DNA from 4 places in the Phocaeicola coprocola genome. Region 2 is predicted to be linked to each of the others. Evidence: riboswitches for the same ligand, from Rfam matches in the RefSeq annotation. Region 2 holds a riboswitch; each other region holds the start of a gene.
The links. Region 2 has a riboswitch for cobalamin ahead of ACDG22_RS09960 (DUF4465 domain-containing protein). Riboswitches for the same ligand answer to the same signal wherever they lie in the genome.
Positions count from the first base shown of each region.

Region 1: it holds a riboswitch for cobalamin, as region 2 does, so the genes downstream of both, ACDG22_RS03040 (ISAon1 family transposase N-terminal region protein) here and ACDG22_RS09960 (DUF4465 domain-containing protein) in region 2, are expected to answer to the same signal.
Region 3: it holds a riboswitch for cobalamin, as region 2 does, so the genes downstream of both, ACDG22_RS00665 (anaerobic ribonucleoside triphosphate reductase) here and ACDG22_RS09960 (DUF4465 domain-containing protein) in region 2, are expected to answer to the same signal.
Region 4: it holds a riboswitch for cobalamin, as region 2 does, so the genes downstream of both, ACDG22_RS07880 (ABC transporter substrate-binding protein) here and ACDG22_RS09960 (DUF4465 domain-containing protein) in region 2, are expected to answer to the same signal.

Region 1 is NZ_JBGKGM010000001.1:703,136-705,339, reverse strand. It holds gene ACDG22_RS03045 (ISAon1 family transposase) at 1-547, opposite strand, end outside; gene ACDG22_RS03040 (ISAon1 family transposase N-terminal region protein) at 513-899, opposite strand; cobalamin riboswitch at 1,098-1,297, opposite strand; gene ACDG22_RS03035 (flavin reductase family protein) at 1,424-1,933, shown strand; gene ACDG22_RS03030 (tetratricopeptide repeat protein) at 1,946-2,204, opposite strand, start outside.
Region 2 is NZ_JBGKGM010000003.1:118,187-120,390, forward strand. It holds cobalamin riboswitch at 387-578, shown strand; gene ACDG22_RS09960 (DUF4465 domain-containing protein) at 734-1,651, shown strand; gene ACDG22_RS09965 (PKD-like domain-containing protein) at 1,716-2,204, shown strand, end outside.
Region 3 is NZ_JBGKGM010000001.1:193,846-196,049, reverse strand. It holds gene ACDG22_RS00670 (CCA tRNA nucleotidyltransferase) at 1-384, shown strand, start outside; cobalamin riboswitch at 629-823, shown strand; gene ACDG22_RS00665 (anaerobic ribonucleoside triphosphate reductase) at 856-2,204, shown strand, end outside.
Region 4 is NZ_JBGKGM010000001.1:1,916,194-1,918,397, forward strand. It holds gene ACDG22_RS07875 (potassium/proton antiporter) at 1-467, opposite strand, end outside; cobalamin riboswitch at 558-778, shown strand; gene ACDG22_RS07880 (ABC transporter substrate-binding protein) at 913-2,049, shown strand; gene ACDG22_RS07885 (iron ABC transporter permease) at 2,069-2,204, shown strand, end outside.

The sequences.
Region 1 (2,204 bases), on a different contig from region 2:
GGTATGGGACATAATCTTCGTTCTTCCGCTTAGCTTCTTCCATTTCCTCATTGGCCTGCTGTATGGCATCCCAACGGTGTTTGATGCGTAATTCCTGCACAGCATCACAAGCTAATCTCTGAATGTGAAAACGGTCTATCACACGGCTGGCTTCAGGAAATGCAGTCCGTACAATCTTGCGCATGGAGTCTGAAAGGTCAAGTGTCACTTCTTTAACGGCATAACGGCTTTCCTCGTCAATTCGTTGCAGTACAGCTATTACATCCTCTGATTTAGTTCCTGCCACGACAGCTACCAGGGAGCACTCTCTCGTACAGGCATCACGGTTGGTTACAAAGGTGTAAAGTTCACCGTTGGAGAGTGAGGTCTCGTCAATCGCCAGATACGGTCCCATATTTTCCGGAAACAGCATCCATTCACCGGCATGGGATAACTGTTCCCAATTACGATATCCGCTGAGAACCTCCTTGTACTGTTTTTCAAATGTATGACCATCTATATGATAGAATTCCTCAAGCGTACGGCAGGTCACTGGGGATGTCTCCATACGTTTCTTTTAAAAAAGCCCCAAATTCTTTGGAGTATCTGGTTCCCTTGGCTACAACATCGAGGTCGATGGGAATACTGAAACTTTTACCTGTGCGCAAGTCCGTCCAACGACGACGTCTGATCTTGAGGATTACCTTATGGTCCCGTATGGGAAAGTCTGTCACATTAACAGCTTCCATAAAACCTTTGGATTCAAAATGTTCGTCATTGCTTAACTTGGAATTCATCTTTTCATCCAGACTAATATGAATCTCTTGAGAGGTTTGTTCAACTCCAGAGATAAGAAAGTAATCTAATATCTGAGCCGGCAACACGAGGCTGGCTAGCATATTCAAATAATCGTTTTTCATAATGCGAAGTAAGCAATACTTTACGAGTATAAAAAATAATCCCCACTAAATTTCTACTGACCCACTATCTAACTTATTTTGTGCATGTACGGGTGCACACATGTTTATACCCCACACCAGCAGGGTAAACATTACTGAATAGCAAAGTTTATTAAGCATTATGTAAAACGTTCAACCGTCCTATCCCCCGAGTTCGGTTAATTAATAAAAACGATGGCAGGTCTTCTGACTGACTCACACGCTTTGACACCTTCCCGGTTTTATCCAGTGGCAATGAGTAATTGTCAACGTGCTTGATGAGCTTCACAGCAGCGGGACTGTTCGGGACTTTCACCCGATTCCCTTTTAATCCGTCGGGTCGAAACAACCTTCCGGAACCAATCGATGGCAAAGATAATTTATTTTTCTGAATTTTAATACAGTTTTTTTGTTTTGAAAATGTTTTTGTATTAAGAACTCTTTTGTCGGAGAATACCGATAATTTTAGTAGTTTTGTCTGAATGAATCATTAAATATATGCATGTATGAAAGAAATAAATGTATCGGAACTGAAAGATAACATGTTCGACGCTATCAGTAAGGAATGGATGCTGGTAACGGCCGGAACACAGGAAAAGTTTAACATGATGACGGCAAGCTGGGGCGGAACCGGTGTTTTGTGGGCAAAGCCCGTAGCCTTTATTTTCATCCGTCCCGAGCGTTATACCTACCAGTTTATTGAAGAGGGAGAAACGCTTACCCTGTCTTTCCTGGGCGAAGAGCATAAAGATATACATAAAATCTGTGGTTCCAAATCTGGGCGCGACATTGATAAGGTAGCGGCTACCGGACTGAAACCTTTTGCCACTCCCGAAGGAAACATTGCCTACGAGCAGGCACGTATGGTACTGGAATGCAGAAAACTGTATGCCGATATGATAAAGCCCGAGCAGTTTATCGATGCCTCACTGGTAAGCCGCTGGTACGGCGAAGGACATGGCGGATTCCATAAAATGTATGTCGTAGAGATAGAACATGTATGGGTGAAAGAGTGAGCATAATGCTTGTCAGAATTCCATGATAAACTCATCCAGCGAATCGTTTTCGTCCATACCCATCTTGTCGTGTTTGAGGCGGTTTTTCCGTTTCTTCAAGGCGACCTTATTGGTTTCGAGCAGGTAAAGCATGTTGCTGTTTGAGATGCCGATTTTGATAAGGCAGCAAAGCGAGATGTCCGCCTTTGTCAGTGTCGGGAACTTTTTCCAAAGCCGGTCGGTAAAGTTGTTGTAGCAGATGTTTATAACTTCCGCCAGATTGTCCTGTTCC
Region 2 (2,204 bases):
TATCAGAGTCTTCCGTTGGCGTGCATTGGCGTATCCAACGTTAAAAGAGAAGGTCCTTCACCTGCATCCATGCGGCAACGGAACTTCCATTCCCTTACTTGTTTTCCATAAATTTATAGGATTAATTTCTGGTGCATGATATTAATAGTCATTATTCTGTCTGCTTTTTTTGCTTGCATAATTGCAGTTAACAGTTATCTATTCCAGAACGCATTGTTATGGAAAATGGCAAGCTGTTTTGTTGGTTTATGGATATTGTGTATGATAATTACCGTCTTCGTTTGTCGTAAACTTGAATGCTCTAATTAAAACAGTACGGTTGTCATGCTTTGTGTGTTTTATTATAAATATTATGAATTATTTGGAATTGATATGTAATATAGATAATTTTGCAGTCGGGAAATGGTTTCGGGAGGTTTACGCCTTCCGAATGAAAAGGGAACCCGGTGAAAATCCGGGACAGTACCCGCTGCTGTGAGTCCACAAAAACGGACATCGAACTTTTGCCACTGGTGTAATACCGGGAAGGCACGATGACCGGGACGAGTCAGAAGACCTGCCATGACCGGAATGAGATTTACACCTGCGGGATATACGGGTCGTAATCAAATAAGGAATAGCTCATCGGCCATTCAATATTTGAAGACAGACATATTCCCGTTCGTGTAAGTCCGCACGAACGGGAATTTTTTGTGTTTGTTAATAATATGTTTTACATTAAAATGAGTGACCTATGAAAAGAAAATTACGCTTTCTGGCAGGTGCCTGTCTATTTACCGCAACCGCCTTGTTCTCTGGCTGTAGTTCGGACGATGACTTTTTGATGGACCCGGTTGATTCCGGAACTTCGCAAACCCGTGCTGTGACAAATCCGGACGGTACTTTAACTATCACTTTCGATGATTTCGATCCCGGCATGTTAGCAGGACCTACCTCGGCCGGAGAAAATCTTTATTCGTACCAAGGGTATCCTCAAGTAACCACCATTTACGACAATACTCCGGAAGAATATCTCTTCCTTTCAATGTTTAATACTGTAGGTGGAAGCACAGAGTATTCCAGCGGCGGCATCGCACTTTCCAACTGGAACATCCGCTCCAATCAGTCGGGAAATACCGGAGACTGGTGGTATTCTTATCTAAACCAATGTTCTGTCTATAACACTGCGGTGGAAGCGGAAGGACAGAATAAGGAAGCCGGGCACAGCGGTTCCAATTTCGGTGTCGTTTACGGATATGTGGATGCTTACAATCAGGCATGGATGGCTAAACCAGAATTTTATTTCAATGTTCCCCGGAAATTGGTCGGCCTGTGGATCTGCAACACCTCATACACTTATGGTGTCATTACTTATGGTAATCAGTTCGGTTCTACGGGGGTAGCGACTCCTCTGAAAGAGATGAAAGGGTATTTCCAAGTGAATCTGGAATGTTATGATGCGAATGGCGGTCTGATCCGCACTTACAAACGTCTTTTAGCCGATTATCGTAACGGCCAACAACAGGTTGATCCTATCACGACATGGGATTATTGGGAAATCAATGCCGAAGGGGTGCAAAGTGTGAAATTCAACTTCGAGGGTTCGGATTCGGGAGCATACGGTTTGAATACTCCGGCTTATATCTGTATTGATGATATCACCATACAATAAAAAGAATATAAGGATATCCCTTCTGTCGGGGGTATCCCTGTTATTTTTCTAAAATCCACACATCATGCATCGTTTTCACTATTTTATTATTTCTGCCTGTATGCTGTTCACCTCCTGCAACAAGGATGAAGTCATTACCGAAGAAGTAGGAGGACAACCTATAATAGAACTTGACAGCGAGACCGGTATTTACACGGTCAAGGTCGATCACGAATTGACTATCGCCCCGACATACCAGAATGTTGAAGATGCTCTTTTTGCTTGGACGATAGACGGTACGCTGGTTTCTTCGGGTCCGTCTCTTCAACGTACATGGAATGAATGCGGGGATTTTTATGTCAAACTAAGAGTAGACAATGCGGAAGGCTATGCCGAAGAGGAACTGAAAGTAGAAGTGAAAGAACTCACCCCTCCGGTCATCTCACTGGCACTACCTTCGCAGGGGCTAAAAGTCGTCCGGAATACCGATTACACATTTACTCCCGATATTCAGCATTCGGATGTCGAAGGGTTCAAAATCGAATGGGTACGGGAAGGAAAAATCGTTTCCACC
Region 3 (2,204 bases), on a different contig from region 2:
GATGAGGAAGTGACTGATTCTGCCGTAAGACGCTTGCTTTTCGAAGCCGGTGACGATATTGATGACTTGATGCTGCTGTGCGAAGCAGATATTACATCGAAGAATGAAGTCCGTAAGCAACGCTTCCTTGATAACTTCAAGCTGGTTCGTCAGAAACTGAAAGATCTGGAGGAAAAAGACCGTATCCGAAATTTCCAGCCTCCTGTAGATGGTGCTGAAATTATGAAAGTTTTCAATTTGCAGCCCTGCCGCGAAATCGGTAGTTTGAAAAGTTCTATAAAGGATGCTATCCTGGATGGAGTGATTCCAAATGAACATGATGCTGCTTTTGAATATATGCTGAAGAAGGCAAAACAGATGGGACTGGAGCCTGTCAATTTATAACTTGTTATGCTCCCTGCTTTTACTCTTTTAACGCAGGGAGCGTAGCCGGTAAAAAGGAAAAAATATTCTTCTCTAAAGGCAATAAGAAATTAATTTAATTATCCAAATAGAAAAGTTAGTATAAATAATAGTTTGCCATTTATATGTCCTGTAGGTGCTTCTGGGTTATTTTTCTTTCTTAAAAGTTGTCCAATTTAGAAAATTATCAAGATTCTGATTTTTGTTTATTTCTTTAAAGCCATATCTTTGTATGGCTTTTTGCTAGGTAACAAAAGTGTTTCAAAAGGGAATGCCGTGAAAATCGGCAACAGTACCCGCTGCTGTGATTCTTAATGAACCGAAGGCAATGCATAAGCAAACCACTATTGTTTTTTTACAATGGGAAGGTGGCTGTCGGGGAGAGATCAGTCAGAAGACCTGCCGCAAAGAGCAAAGCCAACTTTTATATTAACTTATTCGTTACAAGCCAGTATGAATTTAACTGAAATCTGTATTATCAAGCGTGACGGGAAGCGGGAAAACTTTTCGCCTTCAAAGATTACAAATGCTATCAGTAAAGCGTTCAACGCAACGGGGATTGCTCATCAGGAAGAACTGATTGACGAGATTACACAGCGTGTTATCAATCATTTTGAGAATCCTACTATCGGAGTCGAAGAAATTCAGGACCTCGTAGAAACGGAATTGATGAAGGTACAGCCTGAAGTGGCTAAAAAATATATCATTTATCGCCAGTGGAGAAATACGGAACGCGATCGGAAAACTCAGATAAAGCATATCATGGATGGTATTGTTGCCATAGATAAAAATGATGTGAATCTGAGTAACGCCAATATGTCGAGCCATACTCCGGCCGGACAGATGATGACCTTTGCTTCGGAAATAACAAAGGATTATACCTATAAATATTTGTTGCCGAAACAATATGCTGAGGCACATCAGTTGGGAGATATACATATTCATGATCTGGACTATTATCCTACCAAGACTACGACGTGTATTCAGTACGATCTTGACGATCTGTTTGAACGCGGTTTTCATACTAAGAACGGAAGTATCCGTACACCTCAGTCTATTCAAAGCTACGCAACACTAGCTACAATTATATTCCAGACCAACCAGAATGAGCAGCACGGAGGACAGGCTATTCCGGCTTTCGATTTCTTCATGGCAAAAGGCGTATTGAAAAGTTTCCAGAAAGTCGTTGTTTCTTCTATTTCTTTTTATTTCGATATGAAAGGCATGGAAGTAGATGAGGCGAAGTTGCAGGCGTTGGTAAAACAGCATGTTGCTTCAATAGCTCCTTCTGAAGATGAAAAAAAGATTCTTCTTGCAGCATTTGCTGACCAGCAGATCAATCTTACAGCCGATGAACTGGAACATATTTTGAAAAAGGCTTATAGTCAGGTACGTAAAGATACTCATCAGGCAATGGAAGGGTTTATTCATAACCTGAATACGATGCATTCACGCGGAGGAAATCAGGTTGTGTTCAGTTCTATCAATTATGGAACAGATACTTCTGCCGAAGGACGAATGGTGATAGAAGAACTGCTGAAAGCTACTATTGAAGGTTTGGGTACGCGGGGAGAAGTACCTGTATTCCCCATTCAGATATTCAAGATAAAGGATGGTGTGTCTTATTCGGAAGCCGACTACAAACGGGCAATGGAAGACTTTGATGCGGCAATGGAAGGTAAGGTAGAGTTTGAAGCTCCTAATTTCGACTTGTTCCTGAAAGCTTGCCGTACTACGGCAAAAGCTTTATTCCCGAATTTTATGTTCCTTGATACTCCTTTCAACCAGCATGAAAAATGGGA
Region 4 (2,204 bases), on a different contig from region 2:
AGATTGTATTTAAGGTTCATGCGTTGTGAGCGCAACAAGCTGAATACCGAAGCCGAGTCTGTAGACGACATGGTTGCAGCAAGCAGCAAAGAAACCATCAGAGTAAGTTCTATGTTGGCATGCGTGTAATGCGAAAGGAAGAAAATAAACAATCCGGTAAGCAGTGTGGTGACCAATACTCCCACAGTAGAGAGCAGTATACCTTGTTTTAAGACTGGTTTGATATCGGCGTATCGGGTATCCATTCCTCCCGAGAACAAGATGATGCTGAGTGCCATCATGCCGATAAACTGAGCGTCTGAAGCACTGTTGAACTGAATGCCGAGACCGTCACTGCCGAAAGCCATACCTACCAGCAGGAATAACAGCAGGGTAGGGATACCGAAACGATATCCGGTTTTGCTGATTAGAATACTTGTAAAGATTAAAATAGACCCGACTAGTAAAATATTTTCTGCAGTAATCATAGATGATATCAACTTTTAATATAAACACAAAGTAAACAAATAAAATTGGATTTTGGTTCACCTTTTATTGCATTATAAGTACTTATTGCATATATTTGTCACAGTTTTGTTCCGTCGGGCTTCCGATTGGTATATGCGAGGCCACGGATGAAAAGGGAATCGGGTGAAAGTCCCGGACAGTCCCGCTGCTGTAAGCTCCTTTGTAAAGGTTTGTTTACTACTTCAGGTCACTGCTTTCTTCTGTTTGAGAAAGTGGGAAGGCATAACAAACCGGAGTAAGTCAGAAGACCTGCAAAACGAAATCATGCTTGTGCTCTCGAGGAAAGAGTAGCAAGAACTATGTTTTTACTATGTTAATATTGAGGAAGCTGATGTGAGAATGATTATTTCTCATATTGCTTTGTTTATTGTAGACCGATAAATTATTATAATCATGGCAAATGAACTGAAGAAATACATACTATCTGCCCATATAGTACTTATGGTCTTGCTGTTTTCCGCTTGTAACGGAAAGAGCAAGACCTCTTTTATGCAAGAAGGAGGTGATACACTGAATTTACGCTATGCAGAGAATCTGCAAATTGTAAAATACCAGCATTATACTCAGGTTACCCTGCGTAATCCCTGGGACACACTGAAAACGTTGCATACATATTTGTTGGTCAATAAACAGGATTCGTGTCCTTCATCCTTGCCGGAGGGTACAATTGTTCGGGTTCCTTTATCAAACTCCCTGATATTCTCGTCTGTGCACTGCGGACTTTTACAGGAGTTGGGCGCACTGGATAAAATAAAAGGAGTATGTGATTTGCAGTACATCCGTGTTCCTGCTATATTGGAAAGTTGTCGGAAAAAAGAAATAACCGATGCGGGGAGCAGTATGAATCCGGACATAGAGAAAGTGATAGACATGCATCCCGACGGTATCTTGCTTTCACCTTACGAAAACAGTGGTGGTTACGGACGTATAGAAAAGCTGAATATACCGATTCTTGAATGTGCCGACTATATGGAAACTTCAGCATTGGGGCGTGCCGAATGGGTACGTTTTTATGGGTTGCTGTTTGGAAAAGAGGCTGAGGCAGACTCTTTGTTTGCTGGGGTAGAGGAGGCCTATCTTTCACTCCGGAATCAAGTGAAAGACATAACACCGAAACCGACTGTCATTACAGAACTGAAAACCGGTGGTACATGGTATGTGCCGGGGGGAAACAGTACAATGGCAAAACTGTATGCCGATGCGGGGGCACGGTATATATTTGCCGATATTCCTCAAAGCGGTTCTGCTTCTTTGGCTTTTGAAACAGTATTCGATAAAGGACAGCACGCCGATTTCTGGCTGATAAAATACAATCAGCAGGTGGATAAAACTTATAGAGAACTGAAGAGTGACTATGCGCCATATGCCAATTTTGATGCGTTCCGCAATCGTCGGGTATATGGATGTAATACCAGCCGCATTTCTTTTTATGAGGAAGTACCTTTTCATCCAGAATTGTTGCTCAAGGATTTGGTAAAAGTATTTCATCCTGATATCTTGAAAGATTATACTCCAAGATATTTTACTAATTTAGCGGAGTGATATCTCAGAAAGTGTGTGCATGAAGACAAATAGAGGATATATATATGGTTGTGTACTTGCTGTAATGATTGTGCTGCTTATGGCAGCCAATCTGGTTTTCGGTTCGGTAGATATTCCGGTGAAAGCCGTAGCAAACATCCTTTTTGGCGGAGAAG